Regions from separate parts of the Bradyrhizobium sp. B097 genome, predicted to be linked through region 1. Evidence: riboswitches for the same ligand, from Rfam matches in the RefSeq annotation. Region 1 holds a riboswitch; the other holds the start of a gene.
What was found. A riboswitch is a leader RNA that binds a small molecule or an ion and turns the genes downstream of it on or off. The one in region 1 is predicted to bind glycine.
Positions count from the first base shown of each region.

Region 2: it holds a riboswitch for glycine, as region 1 does, so the genes downstream of both, AAFG07_RS16520 (ABC transporter substrate-binding protein) here and AAFG07_RS30685 (D-amino acid dehydrogenase) in region 1, are expected to answer to the same signal.

Region 1 is NZ_CP152412.1:6,621,750-6,636,447, reverse strand. Features, by position in the region: gene AAFG07_RS30690 (amidohydrolase family protein) at 1-1,236, shown strand, start outside; glycine riboswitch at 1,290-1,392, shown strand; gene AAFG07_RS30685 (D-amino acid dehydrogenase) at 1,539-2,822, shown strand; gene AAFG07_RS30680 (NAD/NADP octopine/nopaline dehydrogenase family protein) at 3,010-4,098, shown strand; gene AAFG07_RS30675 (dipicolinate synthase subunit DpsA) at 4,095-4,985, shown strand; gene AAFG07_RS30670 (amidohydrolase family protein) at 4,982-6,328, shown strand; gene AAFG07_RS30665 (resolvase) at 6,376-7,011, shown strand; gene AAFG07_RS30660 (2-hydroxymuconate tautomerase) at 7,011-7,211, shown strand; gene AAFG07_RS30655 (isochorismatase family protein) at 7,208-8,197, shown strand; gene AAFG07_RS30650 (GntR family transcriptional regulator) at 8,447-9,187, shown strand; gene AAFG07_RS30645 (RidA family protein) at 9,215-9,682, shown strand; gene AAFG07_RS30640 (GTP-binding protein) at 9,686-10,678, shown strand; gene AAFG07_RS30635 (ABC transporter permease) at 11,170-11,946, shown strand; gene AAFG07_RS30630 (ABC transporter ATP-binding protein) at 11,992-12,795, shown strand; gene AAFG07_RS30625 (hypothetical protein) at 12,938-14,059, shown strand; gene AAFG07_RS30620 (ABC transporter substrate-binding protein) at 14,283-14,698, shown strand, end outside.
Region 2 is NZ_CP152412.1:3,556,191-3,570,888, forward strand. Features, by position in the region: gene AAFG07_RS16510 (P1 family peptidase) at 1-461, opposite strand, end outside; gene AAFG07_RS16515 (GMC family oxidoreductase N-terminal domain-containing protein) at 657-2,216, opposite strand; gene AAFG07_RS16520 (ABC transporter substrate-binding protein) at 2,366-3,937, opposite strand; glycine riboswitch at 4,239-4,356, opposite strand; glycine riboswitch at 4,360-4,469, opposite strand; gene AAFG07_RS16525 (branched-chain amino acid ABC transporter substrate-binding protein) at 4,743-5,861, opposite strand; gene AAFG07_RS16530 (ABC transporter ATP-binding protein) at 6,028-6,777, opposite strand; gene AAFG07_RS16535 (ABC transporter ATP-binding protein) at 6,774-7,607, opposite strand; gene livM (high-affinity branched-chain amino acid ABC transporter permease LivM) at 7,604-8,929, opposite strand; gene AAFG07_RS16545 (branched-chain amino acid ABC transporter permease LivH) at 8,940-9,857, opposite strand; gene AAFG07_RS16550 (hypothetical protein) at 10,237-10,995, opposite strand; gene AAFG07_RS16555 (hypothetical protein) at 11,179-11,721, shown strand; gene AAFG07_RS16560 (carboxymuconolactone decarboxylase family protein) at 11,701-12,093, opposite strand; gene pcaD (3-oxoadipate enol-lactonase) at 12,321-13,103, opposite strand; gene AAFG07_RS16570 (3-carboxy-cis,cis-muconate cycloisomerase) at 13,207-14,562, opposite strand.

The sequences.
Region 1 (14,698 bases):
AGCCACGTCCATCTTTCGGAGACGCTGTCGCGCGCGGTATTTCCGGATAATCTCAACACCCGTGCCTGGGTCTTCCACTGGGCCAAGCCGTTTTACGCTCACATCACTGAAGAGGACGAATATTGGGGCGCGCTGCTCGGCGTCACGGAGATGCTGCGTTGTGGCACCACCTGCTTCCTCGATATGGGATCGCAATACGATCCCGGAATCGTCGTTCGCGCGATGGAGAAGGTGGGCATTCGCGGCATCACCGGGCGGCATGCCGCCGACAATCCTCCGCCGGAGCTTCCTCGTGGCTGGACCAAGGAAATGGTCGATCATCATTTCTTCCCGAACGCCGAAGCGGCGCTCAAGGTCCTTGAGGACTGTGTCATTCGCTACAACGGTGCACTCGACGGCCGCGCACGCTGCTGGGTCAACATCGAGGGCAAGGAGCCGTGCAGCCTCGAACTTCATGTCGGCGCCGTGAAGCTTGCCGAAAGGCTGGGCGTCGGCACGACCTACCACCTTGCAACATCGATCGAGGAGGCGAGGGTCTGCGAGAAGAAGTATGGCGCATGGCCGATCACCCGCATCGACAGGGCTGGAGGCATCCAGAAGAACCTGGTGATCGCCCATGGCGCGGCAGTGTCGGACGACGAAGTCCGCCTGCTTGCCGACCGTGGCGCCAGTGTCGCCTTCTGCCCGTGTTCGTCGTTCAAGCTTGGCAAGGGCGCAACCGCCATCGGAAAGTATCCGGAGATGGTGAAGGCGGGCGTGAAAGTCGGACTCGGCACCGACGGGGTGTCGGCCGCAGGCAACATGAATCTGATGCGGCAAATGCTGATCGTCGCAGGCATGTTCAAGGATGCACGCCTGCAACCGGATATCTTCACGGCGCGCCAGGCCCTGCGTGCGGCGACCATCGAAGGCGCGAGGGCGTTGATGTGGGACGACGAGATCGGCTCGCTGGAGATCGGCAAGAAGGCTGATCTCATCCTCTTTGATCTCGACCACGTGGAGTGGACGCCGTTCCACGACCCACTGCAAGCCCTGGTGTTCTCGGCGTCGACCGCTTCGATCGCCCAGACCTGGGTCGACGGCAAGGTGCTGTACGCCGATGGAAAGGTGCAGGGCGTCGACGAGGCAGAGATTCGGCGTAAGGCTCGCGAACTTGCCGCGGCAGCGGTCGAGCGCGCCGGTCTGCATGAGGAACAAGTTGAAACAACCACCACTCTGTACGACGGAGGGAATTGATAGCTCGCCTTCCATGGCGGAGGCGCATGGCAGCCAAAGAATTCACGCGTTCAAGAGGCTGCATGGGAGAGACCGGTCGCCGCCGTGGCGGTATTGGCCGGCGCCGAAGGAGCAACCCCCAGGAAACTCTCAGGCAAAGGTGACCATGCAGCTGAACGATCTGGAGAGTGGCACTGCGAGTGCCCACCGAAGGGGACCGCCGCACCGGCCAAGCCGCCGTGGCTAATCTCTCAGGTACAGCGACAGATTGGGGATGAGCCGCGGGCTTCGGTCCGCTCCCAATTTCTATCGCGGAGAGAGTAATGCCCCATATCGCTGTCATCGGCGCTGGTATCACCGGCGTCACCACTGCCTATTCCCTTCTCAATCGCGGCTATTCCGTCACGGTGATCGACCGGCAGCGTTATGCCGGAATGGAGACGTCGTTCGCCAATGGCGGCCAGCTATCGGCGAGCAATGCCGAGGTCTGGAATAGCTGGTCGACGGTTTTCAAGGGAGTGAAGTGGATGCTGAAGCGCGATGCGCCGCTGCTGATGAATCCTGCACCGACCTGGCACAAATATGCCTGGCTCGGGGAATTCGTCTACAACATCGGAAAATATCGCAGCAATACGATCGAGACCGTGCGGCTCGCCATTGCCGCGCGCAAGCACCTGTTCGAAATTGCTGAGCGCGAGCACATCGACTTCGATCACGAACGTCGCGGTATCCTGCATATCTATCGGGACAAGGCCAGCTTCCAGCATGCATTGAAGGTCAATGCGATTCTGGTGGACGGGGGCCTGGACCGTCGTCCGGTCACCGCCGCGGAGGTGAAGTCGATCGAGCCAACCCTGCATGGCGATTTCTTCGGCGGCTTCTACACCCCGTCGGATTCCACCGGTGACATCCATAAGTTCACCTACGGACTTGCCAAGGTATGCGAGCAGCGAGGTGTCCGCTTCATCTTTGACGCCACGGTGAGGCGGATCGATCGGAACGGCGTTTATCGCATCGCACATTCGTATGAGGCGTCTTGCGGCGATCAGGGCCTGGTCGATCAGATCATCGAGGCCGATGGCGTCGTCGTATGTGCCGGATCGGCGAGTCGCAACTTGGCTGCGATGCTCGGTGATCGCCTGAATATCTATCCGGTGAAGGGCTATTCGATCACCGTGCATCTCGACGACGAGCGGAGTCAAAAGGCCGCCCCCTGGGTGAGCCTGCTTGATGACGGCGCCAAGATCGTGACCAGCCGGTTGGGCGCCGCGCGCTTTCGCGTGGCGGGCACCGCAGAGCTCAACGGCATGAACCGCGACATACGCCACGACCGCATCAAGCCGCTGGTCGACTGGACGCGAACGCTGTTCCCGTCCGTCGATACCAATCGCGTCGTGCCGTGGGCTGGGCTGCGTCCGATGATGCCCAATATGATGCCGCGGGTCGGGAAGGGCAGGATGCCCGGGGTCTTCTACAACACCGGCCACGGTCATCTGGGTTGGACGGTTTCGGCCGCGACGGCGGAGATGGTCGCCGAATGCGTCGCCGGCGAAATAACTGCCGGTCGTATGGAGCATTTCCGCCTGGACGCGGAGCAAACGGCATGAACGGATTCACGGCGTTGGCCTTCGCGCCGTTGCCGGACGCCCGGACCATGTGTCCGTTGCTGCGGATGCATGGGCACCCCTCCGTGGGCGAGCGCTCGTTCAGCTTGACAATGGCGTATGTGATCATACTCTGTGATCAAAATATATCTCAGGAGGTGCCCTTGCGCTCGGATCTGCGGAGGCCAGAATGAAGGTTGCTGTACTGGGAGCGGGGGCGGGCGGCGCGGCCTCGGTCGCGGAGTTGGTTCAGGCGGGCCACTCCGTTCACTTCTGGGGGCGTTCGGCCGAAACGCTCGAGCCGCATCTCAGGCTCGGCGGTGTTGCGTTCGACGGAAAGCTCGGCGAGGGGGTCGCCAAGCCTGCCCTGATCACGACCGATCTCAAATCAGCCATCTCCGGGGTGGACGTAGCGGTGGTCGCGCTTCCGACGTTCTCGCATTCGGCCATAGCCAAGGCACTCGCCAAGGCCGGCTGGCCGTCGAACAGGCCCGTCGTGCTCAATCCTGGTCACACCGGCGGGGCACTGGAGTTCGCGGAAACCTATTCGCGCACCGGCTGCGCAGTGCCGCCGGTGGCGGAATTCTCCACGCTCACCTATGTCGCGCGCAAATACCGCCCCGATGCTGTGACCGTCAGCGGTCGGGCGAAGCAACTGAAGGCTGCGGCTCTCAAGGGAGGCGCGGAAGCCTTGGAGGTCGCGGCAAAACTGTATCCGGGCGTGGTACCTGTAGCCGACGTGATCGCCTCCGACCTTTCCAACGTCAACATGATCCTGCATCCACCTGGCGCGGTGCTGGCTGCCGCTTGGGTGGAAGCGACCGGCGGCAGCTTCACGTTCTACGTCGACGCAATGACGCCCGGCGTCGCCCGGGTGATGCGGCAACTGGACGATGAGCGGCTGGCAGTCGCCCGGGCATTCGGGCACGAACTGCCGAACCTGATCGAAGAGATGAAGCTGCTCGGCACGGTCGAGGCCGATGTGGTCGACGTTACCGATTACGCCGCCGCGATTGCCGGCGGCGAGGCCAATCGCCGTATCAAGGGGCCGGACTCGCTCGAGTCCCGCTACTACAAAGAGGATTTCGGCCATGGCCTGCTGCCCTTCATCGAATTTGCAGGGATCGCCGGGGTAGATGTGCCGGTGGCGACCTCGCTCTATCGCCTCGCGCAGGCCGCGGTCGGAACAGACTTCCGGATTGGCGGGCGGACTGCGGAAGCGATGGGTATCTCCGGTATGTCCAGGGATCAGCTCATCGAGAAGGTAAGGGCCCCATGAGTTGGCAGAACACGGTTATCGCCATAGTCGCCGGCGACGCACGCGAACAGGAGATCGCCCGCTGCGCCGTGAGGGCTGGAGCCGTCGTTCGGGCGTACGGTTTCCCGTGGCCTGATGAGGGCATCGAGGGCGTCTATCATGCTTCCGACGCCGCCGACGCCTTGAAGGGGGCTGACATAGCGCTCTTTCCAATTCCGGGCATCAGTGCGGAAGGCGCGCTTTTTGCACCGAAGTGCCCGGAAAAGATCATTCCAACGCGCGAGATGTTGGCCGGCATGCGGCCATCCGCAAACATCATACTCGGTTGGGCGGACCGCAACCTCAAGGCTCATTCCGAAGCGCTCGGTATCACGCTGCATGAGTACGAATGGGACGTCGACCTGATGCTGCTGCGCGGGCCGGCGATCGTCGAGGGCGTGCTGAGGGTGATCATTGAGAATACGCAGATCACCATCCATAAATCCAACGTCTGCCTGGTCGGGCAAGGCACGATCGGATCGCTGCTGACAAAGACGCTGGTCGCTCTCGGGGCCCATGTTCATGTCGCGGCGCGCAACCCGGTTCAGCGCGCGGCAGCCTATGCAGCGGGCGCCGAAGCGCTGACGCTCGAACAATTGCCGGCAATTCTGCCCAGCACCGATATCGTCATCGGCAGCGTTCCGAAACGACTGCTCGAGCGCGAGCAACTAGCTCTTTTGCCAAAGCATGCACTGCTGGTCGATGTCGCAGCGCCTCCCGGAACCATCGATCGGGACGCGGCCGCCGAGCTGGGGCTGAAAGCTCTCTGGGCTCGCGGCATGGGCGCGCGTGCGCCGATCACCGTCGGTCGGAGTCAGTGGACCGGCATCAGTCGCCGGATCGAGGAAATACTGGAGCGAAGATCATGAAAGCGGACCTGGTCATCAAGAATGCGCGGGTCGTGCGCCACGACGGAGAGTTCCGCGGCGGCGTTGCGGCAATGGATGGAAAAATCGTATTGACGGGAGCTGATGACGCTCTTCCGGATGCAAAGCGCACGATCGACGCCGAGGGCCGGGTATTGATGCCGGGGGTGATCGACCCGCACTGTCATCTCGGCGTGAAGTTTCCTTTCGCCGAGGACATGCGGACCGAGACGGCGGCCGCGGCCTCCGGCGGTGTAACGACGGCGCTTCTCTATATTCGCAACCTGAAGGAATCCTATCTGCCGTTCTACGAGGAGCGTAAGGCGATCGGCGAAGAAAACTCGCTAATCGATTTCGGTTTTCATTTCGGTATCCAGCGTGAAGAACACATCGCTGAGATCCCCGAGGTGATCGCCAAGACCGGCGTCAGATCCTTCAAGTGCTATTTCGGTTACGAGCCGGACAATCCGATCGGCATCGTGCCGGCGACCGACGGTTGGGTCTATGCCGCCATGCGGATCCTCGCGAAAGTCCCGGGCGGCGTCATCAATGTGCATTGCGAGAACACGCAGATCGCCTCCTGGATCAAAAAGGAGATTTCAGCCACCGGCCGTCAGGATCTTGGCGCTTATACCGAGTCCCGCCCCGCCTTCTGCGAGGTGGAGACCATTCGTCGCATGATCTTTCTTGCGGAGAAGACCGGCTGCTCGCTTCATCTGGTCCACACCTCCGTCGGCATGGGGCCGGTGCTCGCCGCCGAGGCACGGGCGCGCGGCGTGCACGTCACGGTCGAGACTTGCCCGCATTACCTCACCCGCACCTGCTATGACGAAGACCTCGACATGCGCGCCAAGATCTCGCCACCGCTTCGTGATCGTAATGAGCTCGAGGGGCTTTGGCAGGGCATGCTGAACGGCTCGGTCTACAGCCTTGGAACAGACCACGTTCCGTTCCTGCCCAAGAAGCTCGAGAATCTATGGACCGAATTCCCGGGCGTGGTGAGCTTCCCGTGGGAGCTGTCGCTGATGCTGCACTTCGGCGTCCATCAGCGCGGTTTGCCATTGAGCAGGCTTGTCGAGCTCAACTCCTTCAACCCCGCTCGCCGCTTCGGCCTCTGGCCGCGCAAGGGTCATATTGAAGTCGGTTTCGATGCCGACCTCGTGCTCGTCGACCTCGATGAGGAGCGCACGGTCAAACACATCGGGAAGGGCACCTGCATTTACGAGGGATGGAAGCTCAAGGGCTGGCCCGTGCTGACAGTCGCGCGCGGCGAGGTCATCTATGAAAATGGGGCTGTCGCCGAAAACGGCTTCGGTCGCGGCCGGTGTGTGACCCGACCGTCATGACGGGCACGGACCTTCACCGGCTGGAGTTGGCGGGGCGGGAGCCGCTCATGCCCGGCCAACTATCGGTGAGCGAAGCGGTCGCCGGGATCCTGGCGCGGAAGGACGCGATCCGTCAGGAGAGGTTGTCGGGACTCCATAACCCCTGGGGGCATGCCATCGGCTTCACCGATCCGTGGACGTTCTTGAGCATTTGCGAGAGCGATGCTGTCGTGGATGAAGCACGTAGCGTCCTGGGTCCGGACATCATCCTGTGGGACAGCGAGCTGTTCACGGAAGCGCGCAAATATACGGATTTCCTGCGCGAGAAGAAGGAAGGTCGCTATTGGCCAGTCACCCCACTCGCCGGAGCGATCGTCGTGCTCGGTGTCGGTGGAGCCGACCCACGGCCCAAGGCCATCAGTCTGAATGATGTGCACGAGAGTGTGCTCGACAGGCACGATCCGTTGGATCCGATCTACGTGATCAGACTGTTGCCGGGCACCAGCCATTTCGATCGAAACCCGCTGCATCCAGCGCACCGCGCATGCATGGAAGAGCAGGTTCTGATCAACTACGCCAACCGTCCGCTATGGCTGCTCAGCGGTGCCGACCGGACGAACAACGATCTGGTTACGGGCTTCTCGCTTGCCGCGCCCGCCTGGGCATCAGGCGGCCTGGCCGCCGAAAAAGGAGGAGAGACTTAATGCCGTTTGTCATCGTCGAAATGTGGGAAGGCCGTACGGTCGAGCAGAAGCGCAGACTTGTGAAGGCCATCACCACGGCAATGGTCGAGGAGGCCGCGTGCAAGCCGGACCATTTGCATGTCGTGATCCATGAAACACCGAAGGAGAGCTGGGGCCGCGCCGGCGTGCTCGGAATTGACATGGTGGAGGACAAAAAATGAGCCTTGAGACCCTCGATTATCGCAAGTCGGCACTGCTGGTCATCGACCTCCAGAACGCCTTCATCCATGAAAAGGGCACGCTGGGCATTTCCGGGGTGGATACCAAGCGGCTGTCCACGATCGTCTCGCCGCTGGCAAAGCTGATCAAGCGATGCCAGGAGACCGGCATTCCCGTCATCTGGACCATGCAGGAGCACTTTGCCGTCGACAAAAACCGCGCTAGGAAGAAGCTGCTCGGTCATACCGCCCGGCGCAAGCAGGTGTCCGCGCTCGCGGGCAGTTGGGATGAGGAGATCATCGACGAGCTGAAGCCGCTCGCCGAGTTCAATCCGTCCTTCGTGATCCGCAAGCACCGCTTCGGCGCATTCTACGAAACCCGGTTGGAGATGATGCTGAAGATGCTGGGCACACAGCATCTCTTCGTCACCGGAGCAACCACCAACGCCTGCGTTGAAACGACCATTCGCGAAGCCTACCTCCGCGATTTCGACGTGATCGCGGTCGACGACTGCGTGTCAGGCGTCAATGCAGACTGGGAAGCGACCGCCAAGCAGGTCTGGAAGCAATACTTCTGCGAAGTTGCGCCGTCGTCCGACGTTATCGACTGGATCGGCGAGCAAATGAAGCCGCGGGTCACCAACTACGGGCATCAGTTGATCATGGTCAATGACATCGACAAGTCGGTCGACTTCTACACCAATCAACTGGGATTTACGGTCAGGCCGGCCAAGCCGCTCGCGGATGGGCGGCCCTTCATAGCATTCCATCAGGGCATCGCGCTGATCAACGGAAAGACGAAAGACCATCGCCAGCTCGACCACATCGCTTTTGAGGTCAACGACGTGCGCGCGCTCGATGCAAAGTTGAAGAAGGCCGGCGTGCATTACTATGATCAGCTGCACGATGGGCCTTACGGCTTGACGATCTACATCGCCGATCCGGATGGAACCAAGGTGGAGCTTTACCAGGCGGGGGCGACCGCCTGATCCCCGCGCTTTCGGACGGAAGGCTTTGCCAATGTCTTTTGTGCCGGCCGGCAGGCCTGAATCAACCCAGGCTTGCCGACAAGCAATCGTTACGACCGGTGCGGTTGCCGCTCAATTCCGAATCCGCTATTGATCACAAGATCAGATCACAAGGACGCAGTAGCTAAACGTCTTCTCCCGGGACGGGGCGGGCTCGATGCCCGAAGACGCAGACCGGCGGCGTGCTTTCAAAGAAAGAGAGATGGGGAGATGCGGACCGAAAAAAACGAAGTTGGCGAAGGCGGTACCGAGGAACGCAAGCGGCAGCGCGGTCACATCTACGAACGTGTGCTGAACTATATGCGCCGAGGCCTCATGGTGGGGGCCTTTGTTCCCGGCCAAGTCATGAGCCTGCGCAAGCTGGCGGCAGGGCTCGGTACGAGCCCAATGCCTGTTCGCGAAGTTCTCAGCCAGCTCGTCGCCGCCAATGCATTGGAGGAGACGAAGGGAGGCTCGGTGCGTGTGCCACGGCTTAGCCCGGAGAAGCTCAGCGACATTTTCTCGGTAAGGGAGCTGCTGGAAGGTTCGGCGGCCGAGCTCGCCGCCAAGAAGGCGACGCCTGCCCTAGTCAATGAACTGACGTCGATCAATAAGCAATTGCTCCAGGCGATCGCCAAGCGCGACATCCTGAACTGCCTGTCCTTCAATCAGAAGTTTCATTTCACACTTTACCAGGCTGGGGAATCGGAGACGCTCACGCTGCTGATCGAGTCGCTTTGGTTGCAGTTCGGACCGACCATGTACATGTCGCTGCTGATCCCTTCGATGCCTTGGAGCGCGTCGCACCACGCGGATATCCTGGCCGGACTGAAGGAGGGCAATGCCACCGCCGTCAAGCGCGGAACTATCCAGGACATCCGCACGACCTGCAAGGCTTTGCTCAGTATCGCCGGGTCGCAAGGAATCGAGCTGCCGTTCGCGCAAGGTATGGAGCTGCAGTTCGAGGACTAGAGAACTAGAAATCAGGAGCGCCACGTCATGGCAGGAACGTTCGAACAGAATCTGGCTCGATTGGGCATCAGTCTGCCCGCAACCGCGTCCCCCAGCGCCAACTACGTTCCCGCGCGCAAGGTGGGCAGCCAATTGTACATCTCCGGACAAGTCCCCAGCGAAGACGGTAAGGACAAATACACCGGCAAGCTCGGCTCGGACTTCTCGGTGGAGGAAGGTCAGGCGGCTGCCCGTCTTTGCGCAATCAACATCCTCGCTCAGGTCAAGCAGGCTCTTGACGGAAGCCTCGACAGGGTGGTCGGCGTTGTTAGGCTCGGCGGCTTCGTCAACGCGGTGCCCGACTTCAAGGATCATCCCAAGGTTCTGAACGGAGCCTCCGACCTGATGGTCGAGGTGTTTGGTGAGGCAGGACGTCACGCGCGAGCCGCCGTCGGATGCAGCTCATTGCCACGCAACGTTCCCGTCGAAGTCGACGCAATCTTCGAGGTTAGCTGAACCATGCAGCCTGCCGCTTCCTCCCTCGATGCGCGGATCCCGGTTCATGTGCTGACGGGATTTCTGGGGAGCGGCAAGACGACTTTTCTCCGGCACCTGCTCGATGAGCCGAGCCTCGCCGATACCGCGGTCATCATCAACGAGTTTGGCGAGGTCGGACTCGACCACCTCCTGGTGCGGGAAGTCACCGAGGACGTGGTCCTGCTGTCGTCGGGGTGCCTGTGCTGCGCAGTGCGCGACGACCTGATATCGACCCTGGCCGATCTTCTGGCAATGGCCCGTTCCGGCAATGTCGCGCCCTTCCGCCAGGTCGTGATTGAAACCACTGGCCTCGCCGATCCCGCGCCTATCATCCATGCCGTAATGAGCGCCCCCGAGTTGCTGCATCGTTGTCGCGCCGGAAGCATCGTCACGACGGTGGATGGTGTGAGCGGCTGCAATAGCATCCAGAACTTCGCGGAAGCGGCCCAGCAGGTCGCGCTGGCGGATTGCGTCGTCATCACCAAGGCGGAGCTTGTCGAGCCTTGGCAGGTGGACGCGCTCAAGGTCGAAATTGCCCGGGTCAATCCTTCAGTGCGGTCGCTGACGTCGAGCAAGGGCGCGATGGCGCCCGCGCGCGACGTCTTCGATCATGGGGAAAACCCGAAGCATCTCGGAACATCTCACGGATCCATACAGGGGGTGCACAGCCACGGCATCAAGACCTTCACCGTCGAGGTGCCGGGAGAGGTCGAATGGCCAGCCTTCGTCGAGTGGCTGGAATTGCTGCTGGCTGCGCGCGGCCAATCCATTCTCCGCGTCAAGGGCTTGTTGCCAGTCAAGGGCGATGAGCGGCCAGTCGTCATTCACGGCGTCCAGCACGTCGTCTATCCCCCGGAATACCTGCCGCGATGGCCGGAAGGCTCTCCACGCGGCTGGCTGGTGTTTATCGCGCGCAACCTCACGCGCGCTGCAATCGAAAATTCCCTGCCCAGTATCTTTGCGACCCGATACTAAAAATCAGAAATCGGCAGTCATGTTGACGCGCATTGAGCGCATTTTTTATGCACCGCAATAGGAAGGCGAGGCGCGCGTCGACGATGCCCCGATGGAATGTATCGCAATATCCGATGGTTGTTGCGCGCAAGGCTTTCATCACTCCAGCCGATAGCTGCACGAAAAACGAGCGCACAGAGCCGACACTAAGCGCTTGACAAGACAAAATTGTGATCACATTCTGAGATCAAATTAAAACAGATCGGCGGGCGTGCCGCTCACGCCATCGCCGCGCCTGGAGGGGACCAAGGATGTCGTGCAGCTTTCGCGTGACGAAGTCAGTCATGAACGAACGATGATCGTCGGTGCAACCACGGCCGCCGTCGGAGTTCGAAAGCCGACGGCAGCAATTCTGCTCAATAACAACTGTAATCTTCTAATGTGGTGAGGCTACGGTGGCGAGTACGGATATTGCGAATGTCGGTGAGGCGCAGCGAACGCGGGGCCGGAGCATGAGAGGCAAAAAACGAACCTGGAGCGGCTGGCTGGATCGCTATTCGGCGCTTCTCGTCGGCGCTGTGCTCATCGGAGCCTGGCAAGTTTTCGTGCCGCTCTCCGGACTTTCGGAGTTTGTCCTGCCGACGCCGCTGGCTATCGCCAAGCGCATCGTCAGGGACACATCGTTGCTCACGGCCCATACCTATGTGACGCTGTTGGAGGTGGTCTTCGGTTTCGCCATCGGCGTCCTGATGGGTATCCCGCTGGCCCTGTCCATCTTCTATTCCAAGGCCTTCGAGCGAGCCATCTATCCGATCCTCGTCGGACTCCAGACCGTTCCCAAGATATCGCTGGCGCCGATCCTGGTGTTGTATCTCGGCTACGGATGGGCGCCGAAGATCGTACTTGCATTCTTGATCTCGTTCTTCCCAATCGTGATCTCGACGGTCGTCGGCCTGCAATCTCTGGACAAGAGTCTCGTTAACCTCGTCCGCTCCATGGGAGCGAATGAATGGCAGACCTTCTTCAAGCTGCGCCTGCCGGCCGCGCTTCCAAATATCTTCGGCGGCTTCAAGGTGGCCATCTCACTGGCCGTCATCGGTGCGGTCATCGGCGAGTATGTTGCCGCCGAGCGAGGCCTCGGATACCTGCAACTCCAGGCAAATTCGCAGTTCGATACCACGCTGAACTTCGCCACCGTGGTGACGATCTCGGCGCTGGGCGTGATCCTTTACTTCATCATCGACGTGGTCGAGTCCCGCTTCTCGTATAAGCGCGACGCCGGCAAATGAATCGGAGCCCGGCAACAACCCCACAGGCTACAGCGAGGCAGCGCAATGAATGTCCCTATCCGGTCCACCGGCGCCGCGGTCGAGATCTCCCGGCTTTCGAAAATCTACGAGACGCGCGAGGATGACGAAGTCGTCGCCATCGAGAAGGTAGACCTCAGGTTCGAGCCTGGTACCTTCGTTGCGGTGGTGGGCCCGAGCGGATGCGGAAAGAGCACGCTCCTTTCGCTGCTCGCAGGCCTTACATCTGCCTCGACGGGCGACATCTCGATCGACGGAGAGGTGATCAGGAAGCCGCATCCCAAGATCGGCGTGGTCTTCCAATCCGATCTTCTGCTCTACTGGCGCACTGTCCTCGACAACGTCTTGCTGCCGATTGAGATCAAGAAGCTCGATCTTGCCAAATACCGTGTGCGTGCTGAGGAGCTGCTCGCGCAAGTCGGTCTCGAAGGCTTCGGCAACAAGTATCCATCAGAACTCTCGGGTGGCATGCGTCAGCGCGTGGCGATCTGCCGTGCGCTGATCCAGGAGCCTGGCTTGCTGCTGATGGATGAGCCGTTCGGAGCTCTTGATGCCCTGACCCGCGAGCAGATGATCATGGATATGCAAGCGATGTGGTTGAGGGTGCAGAACACAGTGGTGTTCATCACCCACGGCATCGATGAAGCCGTCTTTCTCGCAGATCGCGTTCTCGTGATGTCTCCGCGTCCCGGAAGAATCGATCTCGACCTCAAGATCGATATGCCGCGTCCGCGCCAGTGGAGCGCAATCCACGAGAACAAGGAGTTTCATGGGTATGTCCGACAGATCCGCGACATATTCGAAGCCAGAGGCGTTCTCGTCGCTCACTGAATAGCTCGAGCGCTCTCGGCTTCCTAAACACGGAGTCATTTGAGCCTGTATCCCAGCGGGGAACGGGATGGGTGTCGTGCGTCCGGTCCGGGCGCTCTCTTTTCGATGCGTATTGGTGATCATCAACTTGGGGGACTTTAATATGCTCTACCGCAATAGGACAATCGCAAAAGCCGTGCTGTCAGTCGCCGCACTTCTCACTGTTGCGTCAACCGGCCTCGCCAACGCGGCCGATTTGCCTGCGGTGCCGGTCAAGGCAGGTCCGGCTCCGGATGTTCCGTTTTTCCTGGTAAACGATAACAGGCTGACCTACTCCTACCAATTTACGGCAACGGACCCCGGTGCTTTCAGCACCCAGCCAAATGGGACCATCAACGGAACGACAGCGAAGCAGGTCTATTCGTTCACCCATTTCGATGTGTGGGCTTACGGCACGAACCTCTTCAACATCGATATGTTGAAATCCGGGCATAACGATCCTGCGTCACCTTGCTCGCCCGCCGGTACGCTGCCCTTTGGGCCACAAGGAACCTGTGCGGGCGTGACCGAGTTCTACGGACTAGAGCGCAGCACGTTCGGCTGGAATGAAATATTCAACACAAACGCTTTCAAGATGGGGCCGCTGCGAAATATTTCGTTTGAGGTCGGCGCCGATATCGGCACGGGAAACAGCTATTATGCACCTTCGACGAATAACCTCGTCGCCGGTTTGCAGTTCGCCTTCGATCTTCCGTACAAGGGCTACATCAATGTGGCGCCCTTGGTCGTCAAGGGCCTAGCAAGCCACAAGTCGTTTCTTCAGTGTGGCCTCTTTAGTCCGGGCGTTCCAGGAGTGACTTGCCTTGCTGACGGAAACCGGGTGTTTCCGGCCACCTGGAGGATCGAGACGAATTACTACATGGATCTTGGCTTCCTCCCTGAAAGCATAAGGTACTTCGCTATTAGCGGCCGCGTCTCTTTGACCGGACCGAAGGGTGATATCAACACTCTTCCTGCGCTGTCCGGCCCCGGCCGTTTGAGCACCGCCAGCAAAATCGAACTGAACAGCGAACCCATCCGCTTGACGTTCGACGCCGGGAAGGCCTTTATCGGCCCGAAATACAGTCACTTTGTTGACCTGTGGGTTGCCTATCGATACTGGCACAACAAGTATGGCCTCGACAGCGACGCCACTCCCGGCACCTGCACCGTTGCGGCAACGGGCGCCAGCACCAACAGCTGTACAGAAAAGTCAGCCAGCGCGGGCATCTCAGTGAAATTCTAGTCGACGCAAAGCGGTGGGCGCCGTGGTCGAACGCCACGGCGCCGTGGGCAATTTCTGAAGATGCTGAACTTCGTCGGCTTCGACAACGTGCGGCACCAACGAGCCAGTTTCGGCGTGAAGGAGGCCCGCGGCTTTGCGTGCAGATTTCGCGCGAAGAGCAGAGCAGAAGATGACCAGTCCGCAACGGAGGAGAGAGGTGTCGTATATCAGAAGTCTATTTTGTATGGCGGTGCTGAGCACGGGGAGCGCCGTCGTTCTATTGTCTCAAGACGCATCCGCGGAGACCTTGAGTCTCCGCTTCAGCTGGAAGCTGAAGGGGGAGTATGCGTTCTTTTATCTTGGGCAGAAGAACGGTCTCTACAAGGATGCGAATATTGACTTGCACCTCGGCGAGGGCGCGGGGGCACAGGCGGCACTTGCTGCCGTTGTGCAGGGACAGGAGGATCTGGCTGTAGTTCCCGGCATATTCGCGCTCACCGCCATTCAGAAGGGAATGCCAGTGAAGATCGTGGCCTTGTATCAGCCAGCAGCTCCCGTGGTGTTCATATCGCATCAGGAAAACCCGGTCTTGAAGCCTGCCGATCTTGAGGACAAGTCGATCGCGAGCTCGGTCGGTGAAACATCCACCGCATATCTCAA
Region 2 (14,698 bases), 3.1 Mb from region 1:
GTGGCGGTGGTCGCGCCCATGCCGGCGCCGACACTGCCGAGCTCGAAATTGTCGGAGGCGGCATTCGCCGCCGCATAGCCGAGATCGCGATAGGGCGGAAAGCGTCCCCACGCCTTGTTGCCGCCGTTGAGCAGATCGAAGCAGATCGCACCCGGCACGATCGGGATCACCGCATCGCGGATGCGAAAGCCACGGCCGCGCTCGGCGAGCCAGGCCTGCACGCCGCCGGCCGCGTCAAGCCCGAGCGCGGAGCCGCCGGACAGCGTGATGGCGTCGATCGCCTCGACGACATTGTGCGGGGACAGCAGCGCGTCCTCGCGGGTGCCCGGACCGCCGCCGCGGACATCGATCGAGGCCACCGCCGGCTGCTCGAACAGGATGGCGGTGACGCCGGAGGCGATCACGGCGTCGTCGGCGTGGCCGACGGCAACGCCGGCAATATCGGTGAGAAGGTTTTTCACGATTGAGTCCGTCCGCGCCTTGTCCGAGCTTGGGCTGCTCGAACCGGTATAGCAGCCGCGGCGGGCTCGGCCAGAGCGTTTTCGAGCGAAGTGGACACCGGTTCGCGTGAAGAAACGCGTCGAGACAAGGATCTAGAGCTTCGGTTCTGACTCAATCAGAACCGAAAATGCTCTAGAGCCGCGTTGACGGCCTGGTTATGACCTCATCATCCGGGCAATGGCTTCGCCAATGACAACCGTTGTGAAGTGCGTATTCGCCCGGCAATCCGACGGCATGATCGATGCGTCGGCGACCCGCAGGCCGCCGATGCCCTTCACCGTACCGTCGGGATTGACCACGCCCGCGGGATCGTTGGCGCCGGCCATCCGGCAGCTGCCGGCTGCATGCTGGATATCGCCGGTCTCCCGTCGCAACACCGCCTCGAGCTCGGCTGTTGGCAAGGTTGCGGCGGCCGGCAGGGTCAGCTCGGTATCTCCGAGGCGGATCCAGTCCGATATGCCGGCCAGTGCCGGCTGCGTGGCCAGGACGGCGAACCGCTTCACCGCATCGGTCATGCGCAGCATGTCGCGTGGATCGGCCAGCATGTTCTCCTCGACGATCGGATCGATCATCGGATCGGGCGAAGCCAGTTTCAGGTGACCACGCGAATAGGCGTTGAACAGGCCCGCGCCGATCGCTCCGGGATTTCCGATACCGCGATGGTTGAAACCGATCATGATCATATCGCGCTTGCCGCCGTCGGCGAGACCGGATGAATAGGTCACGCAGCAATTGGTATGACGCGTGTCCCGATCAGTGGGCCGCAGCTCCTCACGCAGCTGGATCGTCATGCGAAACAGCGGATGGTCGAAGAAATTGCGGCCGACCGGCAGATCACGCTCGACCGCGATCCCCATGGCTCGCAGCTCGTCCGCCGGGCCAATGCCCGATCGCAGCAGGATCGCGGGGCTGTGGATGGCGCCGCCGCACAGCACGATCTCGCGCGCGGCGATCTCGCTGGTGCCCTGGCCGTCGATATGGACCCGGACGCCGGTCGCCCTGCCGTCGCGGATCAGGACCCGATCGACCAGCGCCTTGCCACGGATCTCCAGATTGGCGCGGCCACGGGCCGGCTCGAGATAGCCTTCGTTGGTTGTGATGCGACGACCGTTGCGGCTGTTGATCGGATAGCAGGCAACGCCTTCGCCATCGGGGCCGTTGACGTCGGCGCACCACGGATAGCCGCTGGCGAGCGCTGCATCGCGCAGGCCACGATCAATCGGGCCCCACGTCTCTAGCGGCGCGCGATAGACCGGCAGCGGACCGCCGCGTCCATGTCCCTTGGTGTCGCCGAATTCCTCGTCGTCCTCGATGTCAGAGAAAAATGGCATGATCTCGCGCGCGGACCAGCCGGTGCAGCCGAGCGCGGCCCATTCGTCGAAGGCATCCGCGACGCCGCGAATGGCGATCTGGCCGTTCATCATCGAGCTGCCGCCCAGCCCCTTGCCGCGCCAATAGAAGCGCGGTTCCTGCCCCGCGATGCGGCGGGTCAGGAGGTCCGGCCACTGCCACTTCTCCTGGAATTCCCGCTGGTGAATGATGGGAATCGGGTTGGGCGTCCTGATCTCCCAGGGGGCTTCATCGGCACGCCAGTCGAGGCCCGCTTCGAGCAGCAGCACCCGCCGCTTTCGATCCTCGGACAACCGGGCGGCAATGGCAGCGCCGGCGGAGCCGCCGCCGACGACGATCACATCGTACGTGGTATCAAGTGACATGGCATCAAACCTTGCTGCGTCGGAAAGTCCAAACAAAGGACATCAGATGGCATCCCGACATCTCTGATGTTTCTCGTTTCATCGCCCGCTGGAGACTTCGGCCTGTCCCGGATAGCCGCCAGCGTCGATCAGAATCATGCGGGTTGAGACTACTCGGGTTTATCGATGTTCCAGAACAGTGGCGTGGCCGGACCATCGAGCATGCCCGTCAGCTCCTTGTGCCACACGCTCGGCGCAAAGTACTGGCCCAGGGGAACGTAAGTCACCTGGTCGAGCGCACGCGCTTGAATCTCCGCTGCGATCTTCTTCTGTGCCTCGGGCGAGCCGGCGCGGGCGAAGGCATCGCGAAGGCTCTCCATTTGCAGGTCGTCCGGCCAGCCGACCCATCCGCCCTTGCGACCCCTGCTGTTCAGGGGAGCGCTGACGACGGGGTTCATGATGTCGGCAATGCCCCAGTTGGTGAAGAACATGTTCCAACCGCCATCCTTCGGCGGCTTCTGGCTTGCGAAGACCATGTTCGCTGTCTGCCAGTCCATGGACTGGACCGTCACCTGGAAGCCGGCCTGGCGCAGCAGCTGCGCCGCGACGATGGGCTGCGCCTTGAGGGTCACCACATCGGTCGGTGCCAGCATCACGACCGGCGTGCCGTCGTAACCGGATTCGGCCAGCAGCTTCTTCGCCTCGGCCATGCCGCCGCCCTTGACGAGAGAGTCCGATCCGAGATCGGAGGCGAGCGGTGTGTCGCAGCCGAAAACGGCGCCGCAAATCTTGTAGAGCTTCGGATCCCCGACCATGGCGTCGAGTATGTCCTTCTGGCTCAGCGCCATCATGGCAGCCCGGCGCACCTTGACGTTGTCGAATGGCGGATAAAGAAAATTCATCCGCCCGATGGTCTGGAAGCCGAGGCCGCTCAAAGGGCGCGACGTCAAATCCTGGTCGGCTTGCAGGATCGGCAGCATGTCGAATGACGGCCGCTCCAGGAAATCGATGTCGCCGGACTGAAGCGCGCTGGTTGCAGTCTGCACGTCGGGCATCGTGATCCATTCGACGCGATCGACCTTCACCACCTTGCCGCCCGAGGTCCAGCTTGGCGGTTCGGCGCGCGGCACATAGTCCCTGTTCTTCTCGTAGACGGCCTTCACGCCGGGCTGGAATTCCGCCGGGACGAACTTGAAAGGTCCCGAGCCGATCTGCTCGGGGATCGGCCGATCCGACGGTGTGTCGGCAAGGCGCTTCGGCATCATGAAAGGCACCAGCGTGGATGGCTTACCCAGCGACTCCAGCACCAGGCCGTAGGGTTCCCTAAGTTTCAGCACGATCGTCCTGGTGTCGGGGGCCTCAACACCGGCGGTGAAGTCCATCAGCTTCTGGCCCATGCCGTCGACGGCGGCCCAGCGCTTCAATGACGCGATGCAGTCATCCGCGGTCACCAGCGTTCCGTCATGCCACTTCAGGCCGTCGCGCAGCGTGAACGTGTAAGTCAGCTTGTCGTCGGACACCTTCCAGTCCGCCATTTGAGGCCGGATCGTGAAGCTGGAGTCCATCGCCACCAGCGTGTCGTAGACCATATAGCCGTGGTCACGCGTGATGTAGGCTGACGAAACGATCGGATCGAGCGCCCGCAGATCCGAATGCATCACTGCCCTGATCGTCTTGGCGTGAGACAGGCCGGGCCACACGAGAGCGGTGACGAGCAGCAGCCCGCGTAACGCGGTTTTCATTGACGTCGGGGTGTTTCCGGCTCGCGGGGTGGCTGACATCATTTTCCTCGGATGAACGTTGAACGGACTTCGATCGGCGCGTTGAAGAGCGCATTGGTTGAATGGAAGCCGCCCGCCGGTGCGAGATGGCTTTTGTCATGGCGTCGAGACATCCGTCGAAGGCAATCGCGCGTCCGCGTCACACGGATGGTCGTTGCGCCGGTGAGGCCGGCGCCGACGGGTGCAATGAGGGGCATGTCTTGAAGAGGCTCCCGGACGCTAGAGTCGCCCCGACGCCGGCGTAAACCGGTGGAGGCGCCCCATCTGTCTCGGTACCTGAGAGCTTGATCCGCTGGAGCCCTTTGCTCGACGCAATGGCTCGATGACGGATATCCCCTTCGGTGGACACCGCATCAAGGATACGGTGTCTCTCTCCAGATCGTCCTGACGACACGGTCCTTGTGCCTGAGAGTTTCCGGGGCAGTTGCTCCGTCGGCGCCGAACACGAAAACGATGCGCTCGCTTTCGTTTCGATCTCTCCCGCATCGTCGCGTTGGACTGTCAAAACGATATTGTGCGCTCCCAAGCCAGGCAAGACTAAACTTCAATCGGGATCTGCCCACATCATATGCGATCAATCTTGCGAGGCTCATGGCTCCGTCAACTGCGTGGTCGTGCAACTGGGAATTGGAGCTGCGGAACAGAAACGGCATTTCCGTCTGCGAGGCGTCGAGCGACGGGCCGGGCATCGCGATCCTGCCCAACAAAAAAACGCCCCGGCTGACCGGGGCGTTTCGTCTCTCTGATGGGATCAGGCGCGAGAGGCTTAGGAGCCCTTCGGATTGATCTCGGTGTAGTTGCCCTTGGCGTCCCACTTGTAGACGACGTAGTCGATCGCCTTGATGTCGCCCTTGGCGTCGAAGCCCATCTTGCCGAGCACGGTGTCCCAGTCGCCGGCCTTGATGGTGTCCATCACCTTCTTGGCGTCGGTGGTGCCGGCCTTGGCGACGGCCTGCGTCCACACCTGCATCGCGGCGTAGGTGTAGAGCGTGTAGCCTTCGGGATCGATGTTCTTGGCCTTGAACTTCTCGACGATCGCCTTCGCGGTCGGCTTGTTGCGCGGATCGGGGCCGAAGGTGAACAGCGTGCCTTCGGCGGCGGGGCCGGTGATCGAGGCGAACTCCTTGTCGTTCATGGCGTCGCCCGCCATCAGCACGGTCTGCAGGCCCTGGTCGCGCATCTGGCGCAGGATCAGGCCGGCTTCCTGATGGTAGCCGCCGACATAGACCAGATCGATATTGTCGCGCTTCAAGCGCGAGACGATCGAGTTGAAGTCCTTGTCGCCCTTGTTGTAGGACTCGAACATCTTCTCCTGGAAGCCGGCCTTGTTCAGCGCCTTCTTGGTCTCGTCCGCGAGGCCTTTGCCGTAGGTGGTCTTGTCGTTCAGGATCGCGACGTTCTTGCCCTTGAAGTTCTTCATGATGTAGTCGGCGGCGACCAGGCCCTGCTGGTCGTCACGGCCGCAGACGCGCGCCACGTTCCAGAGCTTGCGCTCGGTGAACAGCGGGTTGGTCGAGGCCGGGGTGATCTGCAGCACGTTGGCGTCGGCATACGCCTCGGAGGCCGGGATCGACGACGACGAGCAGAAATGGCCGGCCACGAACGGGATCTTCGCGGAGCCGATCTTTTCCGCGATCGAGCGCGCCTGCTTCGGATCGCAGGCATCGTCGTCGGCTTCCAGCGCGAGCTTCTTGCCGAGCACGCCGCCGGCGGCGTTGATGTCGGCGACTGCCTGCTCGGCGCCGTTCTTCATCTGCCGGCCAAAAGCGGATTCGGAGCCCGTCATCGGGCCCGCGACTGCGATGGTGATGTCTTGCGCGAACGCGCTCGCCGATAATGCGAACGACGCGCCCAGTGCCAGGCCGATCAGCTTCAGTGATTTCATGAGACGTCCCTCGTGGTCGTTGCCTCTTGCGGAAGGGCCCGGCACGCCGGGCCCCAAAACCGGCGGCATTCTCGGCTGATTTCGCGGCGAAGTCACCGGCAATTTTCAGGCAAATCGACGCTGCATCAGCCACATCCTGCTGCAACGGGCGGCGCACAGGGGTGAGCTAGCCGCGGCGGCCGCCTTCCAGATAGGCGGCGCGGATTTCCGGGCGCTGCAGCAATTCGGCGCCGGTTCCGGCCAGCGTGATCAGGCCGTTGACCATGACGTAGCCGCGATGGGCGAGCTTCAGCGCATGGTTGGCGTTCTGCTCGACGATCAGCACGGTGAGGCCGTCCTGCCGGTTCAGCGTGCGGATGGCATCGAAGATCTGCCGCGCGATCAGCGGCGCGAGGCCGAGCGAGGGCTCGTCCAGCATCAACAGGCGCGGCCGGCTCATCAGGGCGCGGCCGATCGCGAGCATCTGCTGCTCGCCGCCCGACAGCGTGCCGCCGCGTTGTGCGACGCGCTCCTTCAGCCGCGGAAACAGCGCGAACACGCGCTCCAGCCCGGCCTCGCGTTCGGTCTCGCTGCATTCGGTGGCGTCGGCGCCCATCTGCAGGTTTTCCGCGACGCTCATGCGCGGAAAGATCCGCCGGCCCTCGGGCGATTGCGCGATGCGCAGCCGCGCGATCTCGTGGGTCGACACGCCGGTGATGTCGTGGCCGTCGAATTCGATGGTGCCGGCGCGGGCGCGCGGCCGGCCGAAGATCGTCATCATCAGCGTCGACTTGCCGGCGCCATTGGCGCCGATCAGGGCGACGATCTCCCCTCGATTGATCTCGATGTCGACGCCCTTCAGCGCCTCGATCTTGCCATATGCCGCACGCACGCCGCGCACCGCGAGCAGGGGTGTGGTTGCCGCTGCCGAGCTCACGTGCCGCTCTCCATCACGGCGATCGCCTCTTCCTCGTCGGCGCCGAGATAGGCGGCGATCACCTTCGGGTCGTCGCGCACCGCTTGCGGCGTGCCTTCGGCGATCTTGACGCCGTAGTCCATGACCACGATGTGATCGGAAATCTCCATCACGACGGACATGTCATGCTCGATCAAGAGGATCGAGGTGCCCTGTTCGTTGCGGATCGACAACAAGAGCTCGTTGAGCCCGCCGCTCTCGCGTGCGTTCAGTCCGGCCGCGGGCTCGTCGAGACAGAGCAGCGCCGGCTCAGTGCACATCGCGCGCGCGATCTCGAGCCTGCGCTGGTCGCCATAGGGCAGATTGCCCGCGGCATCGTCGGCGCGGTCGAGCAGGCCGACGCGGTTGAGCCAGGTCCGCGCCAGCTCGATGGCGCGCGCTTCGGCCTCGCGCCAGGACGGCAGGCCGAGCAGGCCGAGCAGGGTCAGCCCCGAGGCGCGCATCAGCGCGTTGTGTTGGGCGACCATCAGGTTTTCCAGCGCGGTCATGCCGGGAAACAGCCGGATGTTCTGGAAGGTGCGCGCCACCTTGGCCTGCTTGGAGATGCGGAAATCGTTCAGCCGCTCGAGCTGGATGGTGCGGCCGTCGTCGTGGGCGAGGCGGATCGCGCCGCCGCTCGGCCGGTAGAAGCCGGTGATGCAGTTGAAGACGGTGGTCTTGCCGGCGCCGTTCGGCCCGATCAGCGCAGTGATTTTGCGCCGCTCGGCCGCAAAGGAGAGGTCGTTGACCGCGACGATGCCGCCGAAGCGCATCATCAGGCGGTCGACGGTGAGGATGTGGTCGCCGCTCATCCGTGGCCCTCCTTGACGAGGTCGGAGGAGATTGCCTGGTTGCGCTCCAGGAACACGGTGGGCGCGCGATGGCCGATCAGCCCGCGCGGCCGCCAGATCATCAACAGCACCATGGCGATGCCGAACACCAGCATGCGGTACTGATCGAAACCACGGAACAGCTCGAAGCCGCCGATCATGGCGAGGGCGGCAAGCGCGACGCCGAGCTGCGAGCCCATGCCGCCGAGCACGACGATCGCCAGCACCAGCGCCGATTCCTGGAAGGTGAAGGATTCCGGGCTGATGAAGCCCTGCCGCGTGGCGAAGAATGCGCCGGCCAAGCCGCCGAACATCGCACCGGTCGCGAACGCCGTCAGCTTGGTGGTCGTGGTGTTGATGCCGAGCGCGCGGCAGGCGACCTCGTCCTCGCGCAGCGCCTCCCAGGCGCGGCCGATCGGCAGCCGCCGCAGCCGGATCGTCACCCAGTTGGTGAGCAGCGCCATCGCCAGGATCAGATAGAACAGGAAGACGAGGCGGTGGGTCGGCGAGAACTCGATGCCGAGCCTGGCGGCGAGCCCGTCATCGCCCGGCGTCAGCGGAATGCCGAACATGGTCGGGCGCGGAATCCCCGAGACGCCGTTGGGGCCGCCGGTCAGGCTTTGCCAGTTGATGATGACGAGGCGGATGATCTCGCCGAAGGCGAGCGTCACGATCGCCAGATAATCGCCGCGCAGCCGCAGCACCGGGAACCCGAGCAGCACGCCCCAGAACGCCGCCAGGATGCCGGCGAGCGGCAGGCAGACCCAGAACGACAATCCGAAATTGGTCGCAAGCAGCGCGTAGGAATAGGCGCCAACCGCATAGAAGGCGACATAGCCGAGGTCGAGCAGGCCGGCGAGCCCGACCACGACGTTCAAGCCCCAACCCAACATCACATAGGTCAGGACCAGGATCGACAGGTCGAGAATGTAGCGCTGGTTGTAGAAGATGACCGGTACGAGGAACGCGAACACCAGGAGCGCGGGCGCAAGCCATCGTCCGGCGAACGAGATCGCTGATTGCACCGGCTTCGGCACGATGCTGTCCTTGTCGACCGGGCCCCACCATTGCCGCAGCAGCTCGACGATGATGCTGCCGCCGAACACCGTGCCGACGAGGGCGGCGAGGTCGCCGAACCGCGTCCAGTAGATCAGGCCGCCTTGCGGTCCGGCCTCGGTGCGCACGCCGATCATCAGCGAGAACAGCACCAGCGCGACCAATGCGCTGATCAGGGCTTTCTTGAGAATGAAGGCGCTGCCCGAGGGCTGCGCGGCGGGCGATGGGCGGGCTGAGGTCGCGCTCACGAAGTGCCTGTCAGACTTTTTCGACTTCGGGACGGCCAAGCAGGCCGGTCGGCATGAAGATCAGCACCACGATCAGGATCGAGAACGCGGCGACGTCCTTGTATTCCACCGAGAAATAGGCCGACCAGAACGTCTCGATCAGGCCGATCGCGAGCCCGCCGAGCATCGCGCCCGGCAGCGAGCCGATGCCGCCGAGCACGGCGGCGGTGAACGCCTTGATGCCGGCGACGAAGCCCATGAAGAAATCGACCAGGCCGTAATACAGCAGATACATCATGCCGGCGACGGCGGCGAGCGCGGCACCGATCACGAAGGTCATCGAGATGGTGCGGTCGACGTCGACGCCGAGCAGTGCGGCCATGGTCTGGTCCTGCTCGCAGGCGCGCATGTCGCGCCCAAGCCGGGTGCGCGACACCAGCCAGGTGAACAGCGCCAGCACCACGATGGTGGCGAGCACGACCATGATCTGGACGTTGGAGAGCTGCACGGCGAAGCCTTGCGCGCCCTCATGCAGCGTGTAGCCGCCGGTGATGATCGGCGGCACCGGCTTGACGCGCGCGCCCTGCGACACCTGCGAGAAGTTGGTCAGCACGAACGACATGCCGATCGCCGACAGCATCGGCGCCAGGCGGAATGAATGCCGCAACGGCCGGTAGGCGATGCGCTCGATGGTCCAGCCATAGAGCGCGGTGATCGCCATCGAGACCAGCAGCACGATGAGAAGGATCAGGGGGATCGCGGTGAGGCCGAGCGACACCAGCACCAGGAACGAGATCAGCGCGATGAAGCCGCCGATCATGAAGATGTCGCCATGGGCGAAGTTGATCATGCCGACGATGCCGTAGACCATCGTGTAGCCGATGGCGATCAGGCCGTAGATCGAACCGAGCACGAGGCCGTTGATCAGTTGCTGGGCGAAATAATCCATGCGCTGCCGTAACTCGAGGGGTGACGCGCCGAGGGCCCCCGGGCAGCCTGATCCGTCGCGTCGTGGTATTTTCTAACAGTGGGACCCGGGCGGCGGCAACAGCGTGGCAGCAGCAGACGAGGGCTTGTACATAACTACTTCGGCGGGTGCGGTTCCGATGTCACAGGGTCGACACCTCGTTGCCTTGCAATGATCGCGCCAGAACCCGTGTTGGCCGAGCCACGACGGCGGTCAGATGCCCGGGGAGCAGCAGGATCCGCGCCGGCAGGACCAGAAGCCCAATCCGGAGTGCTCATTCCGGGCAATTGAGCAGATGCAACAAGAGGGGCTTGCCGAATGGCGAAGCCCTTTTGTCAGCTCATTTGTTTCTGCTTTCTGTTCAGGCCAATTGATCGGCGAAGCGGCCGCGGAAGGCGTATGAACCGAAATGCGTGAGCTCGCTTCGAAGGTCCAGCAAGATTTCGCCGCCGAGGTCGATCCAGCGCCGGCAGAAGGCGTAATCTTCGGACAGATACTCGCCGGTCGTCTTGTCGATCATGCATTCGAACAGCGAGATGCGATCGAGGTCGGCGCGAACCAGGTCTCCGGTGTTCAAGTCGTTGCTCTTGTGGTTCGCCCGATATTTGAGCTCGGGATGGGCGTCGCACAGCCTGACGAGGGCGGATCGCTTCATCATCAGGAAGCCGGTTCCGGCATATCGGACCTTGGCGAAGCCATCGCCGCGAGCCGTGAGCTGGTCGCCCTCCCATGTGACGACATAGTCCAGCGAGGATGACGCGAGGTTCTTGCGCTTGGCCTCCGCAGCCCGCTGCACCTTTGCCCAATCGATGTGCTTGAGCGGGTAGGCCGCGGCCGAAACCTCGGCGTCGCAATCCAGCAGCCGGAACACGGATTCGGGTTCGAACCCGATATCGGCATCGATGAACAGCAGATGGCTGGCGCCGGATACAAGGAATTGGTGGGCCAGTTCGTTCCTGGCGCGCACGATCAGCGATTCGTTTCCTATCAGGTGGAACTGGATGTCGATGCCCCGGGCAGTGGCCACGGCCTGAAGCTTCAGGGCGGACAGCACATAGGCCATCTTCAGGTCGCCGCCGAAGCAGGGCGTCGCGACGAAAATGCGGGTTCTTTCGCTCATTTTACCCCCCTTTATCCCGGCCGGCGCAGGCGCTGGCCGGGCCCGATCGCATCGATCCGGAACCATCGCACCGCGCTTAACCTTAACAAAGGGTTTAAATTGCTGCCGGCAATCGATCGGCGTTACCTCGCAGGCTGAACCGTCGCCGATCCAAAAGGCGCCGGAGAGAAGCGGGAAGCGGCAATGTCGAGCAACTGGCGGATCAGCTCCTTCAACGGCGCGCTGCTTGCGGCCTATTTCATTCCGGTCTGGACCATCATCGCCTTTAGCATCATGGTGTCGCCGATCCACGGCCTCTATGAGCGGCCGAGCGTATCGATCGCGCTCTATGCCAGCGACTATCTGCACCTCGGCAAGATGGCGACGGTGCGGCTGGCATGGCTGCTGGCGCTGGCGCGGATCACGGTGGTGGCGTTCTTCGCGGTCTTCCTCGCGATGACGGCCTTTTCGCCGTTGCGCAAGACCAGCAGCGGCGCCGACGAGGCGCTGGCGGTGGCGCTTTGCCTCGGCAGCGTGCTGAGCTTTGCCAGCATGATGATGGCGTCCAAGGTCGGCGAGATCGAAGCGTTGCGCATGCATGCGGCCGAGCTTCTGATGCTGCTCGGCACCGCGATCGTAATGCTGCTCGAGACCTCGCCGAAGCGAACTGTCGAGTCGTCCGCCATCCAGGCGCCGGCCGCCGAGACCAGCACACCGGCGAGCGAGCTATCCCTTCAGCAGCCCTAGTTCGGCAATGATCGCGCCGGCTTCCTTGACGGCGTGATTGGCCGCGGGCACGCCGCAATAGATCGCCTGCTGCAGCAGGATCTCCTTGATGTCCTCGGGCGTGAAGCCGCCTTCGCTGAGCGCGGCGCGGACATGCAGGCGGAACTCGTCCCACTGGCCGAGCGCGACCATGGTGCCGATCACGAGTACGCGGCGCGTGCGGTGATCGAAATGCGGCCGGGTCCAGATGTCGCCCCACGCATAGCGCGTGATCAGGTCCTGGAAGTCGGTGTTGAACGCGTTGCGGTTCTTGATCGACTTGTCGACCCATTCATTGCCCAGCACCTTGCGGCGCTGCGTCATGCCATCGTCGCGGCGCTGATTGTCGTCCATGGATGTCTCCTCATGAAATCGTAGCCCGGATGGAGCGCAGCGCAATCCGGGGTTTCAGTGTCCGCCGCAAAGACCTGTCCCGGATTTCGCTTCGCTCCATCCGGGCTACGCAGCTCTTGGGTCATTCCGGGGCGGTCCGCAGGACCGAACCCGGAATCTCGAAGTTGTGGATGCGGATCGGGATTCCGGGTTCGATGCTTCGCATCGCCCCGGAATGACGATGGTCGTTAACGTTGCGTCAGGAAGCCGACCACGGCTTCGGTGAAGGCGTGCGACTGCTCGACATTGGAGATGTGCGCGGCATCGAGCAGTGTCATGCTGGCGCCGGGAATGCCGCTGCGGATCATCTCACCCGCCGATACCGGTGTCGCCATGTCCTGCTTTCCCGCGATCACCAGGGTCGGGCTCTTGATCCGGGGCAACAGCGCGCGCTGGTCGAGCGTCGACAGCGCTTCGCAGCAGGCGAGATAGCCTTCGACGGGAGAGGCCAGCAGCATCGCCTTCATCCGCGCCGCGGTCTCCGGCTCGCGCTCGCGGAAGTCGGCGGTCAGCCAGCCCGCGATCACGGTGTCGGCGACCGCGGCGATGCCGCCTTGCTTCACCGCCTTGATGCGGTTCAGCCAGTTGGTCGGATCGGGATAGTAGCAGGCGGTGTTGGCGAGGATGATCTTGCCGAATCTTTCGGGCGCGTTGGCGCCGAGCCATTGCCCGACCATGCCGCCCATCGACAGGCCGCACCAATGCACCTTCTCGATGTTGAGGTCGTCGAGGATCGCAAGCACGTCGCGGCCGAACCGCTCCATGGAGTAGGGGCCCTCTGGCACGCCGGATTTGCCGTGGCCTCTGCGATCGTAGCGTATGACGCGGAACATCTGCGTCAGCGCCCGCATCTGCGGCTCCCACATCTGCAAGGTGCAGCCGAGCGAGTTCGACAGCATCAAGGTCGGCCCGCCGTCGCGGCCGTCCACCTGGACGTTGAGCAGGCATCCGTCGGCGTTGATCATCGGCATCTTGCACTCCTTGTCATGCGCGGACTTGATCCGCGCATCCATCGAGAATGAGTCTCTTTTGCGATGATGGATTGTCGGGTCAAGCCCGGCAATGACACCTTCGCTATTTCTCGTCCAGTGAAGCCAGCAGGCGGTCGATCAGCGCCTGCGAGGCGCCCTGATAGGCCATCGGCTCGAACAGGTCCGCGATGCGCTTGGCATCGAGATGCGCGGTGACCTTGGTCTCCGCCGACAGCACGTCGCGCAGATGCTTCTTCTCCGCAACCGCTTTCTTGCTGGCGGCCTCGATCAGATGATGAGCGTCGCTCTTGCCGATCGTTTCGGCCAGCGCAAAGGTGACGGCTTCCGCCATGATCAACCCATGCGTCGCATCGAGGTTGACGCGCATCCGCGCCGCATCGACCTCGAGCCCTTCGGCGAGATCGACGACGGCGGCGAGCGCGCCGGACGTCACCAGCATCAGGCCCGGCAAGGTCGGCCATTCCGCGTGCCACGGGCCGGCGCTGCGCTCATGGTCCTGCACCTGCGCGGCGAAGATCGTGGCAGCGAGGTTCGGCGCCATGGTCGCAGCCCCCAGCGCGCTCGCGGCGGCGACGGGATTGCGCTTGTGCGGCATGGTCGAGGAGCCGCCGCGGCCGGCGCCCGCGGGCTCGAAGGCTTCGCCGACATCGGTCTGCATCATCAGCGAGACGTCGCGCGCGATCTTGCCGCAGCTGCCGGCGAGGATCGCGAACACCGAGGCGGCCTCCGCGATGCGGTCGCGGTGGGTGTGCCAGGGCGCATCGGGCAGGGGCAGGTCCAGCTCTTTCGCAAGGCAGGCTGCGACGGTGAGGCCCTTGTCGCCGAGCGCGGCGAGCGTGCCGGCGGCGCCGCCGAATTGCACGGCCAGCGTCTCGCGGCGCAGGCGCAGCAAGCGCTTTCGGGAGCGATGCAGGGCGGCGGCATATTCGGCGAGCTTCAGGCCGAACGGCATCGGCAGCGCGTGCTGCAGCCAGGTCCGCGCCACGACCGCGGTGTCGCGATGGGCGCGCGCAAGCCCGGCAAAACCCGCGACGGCGCGGTCGAGGTCGGCGAGCAGCGCATCGATGCCGGCGCGCAGCGACAGCATGGTCGCGGTGTCGATGACGTCCTGGCTGGTCGCGCCCCAATGCACATGGCGCGCAGCCTCGGCATCCTTTTTGGCGACGTTGGCGGTCAGGGCCTTGACCAGCGGGATCGCCAGATTGCCGGATCGCGTCGCGGCATCGGCCAGCGCGGCGAGGTCGAATGATTCGGCTTTGCAGGCCGCGGCGATCGGTCCCGCGCTGGCTGCAGGAATCACGCCGCAGGCCACTTCGGCGCGGGCCAGCGCGGCCTCGAAATCCAGCATGTTCTGCAGGGTGGCGGCGTCGTCGCACACCGCGCGCATCGCGGCGCTCGACAGCATCGGCGCAAGCATGGGGGAGAGGGCTGTGCTCATGGCGCGCGACCTAACCACTGTCGCGCGCTCCTGCCAATGGGCCGCCGCTGCCGCCAATTTCGGCAGCGCCGATTGCGCGATTTTGTGAACAGCGGACGCGTCTTGCTGCGGTGCGAATATGCATCGCTCATCCTCC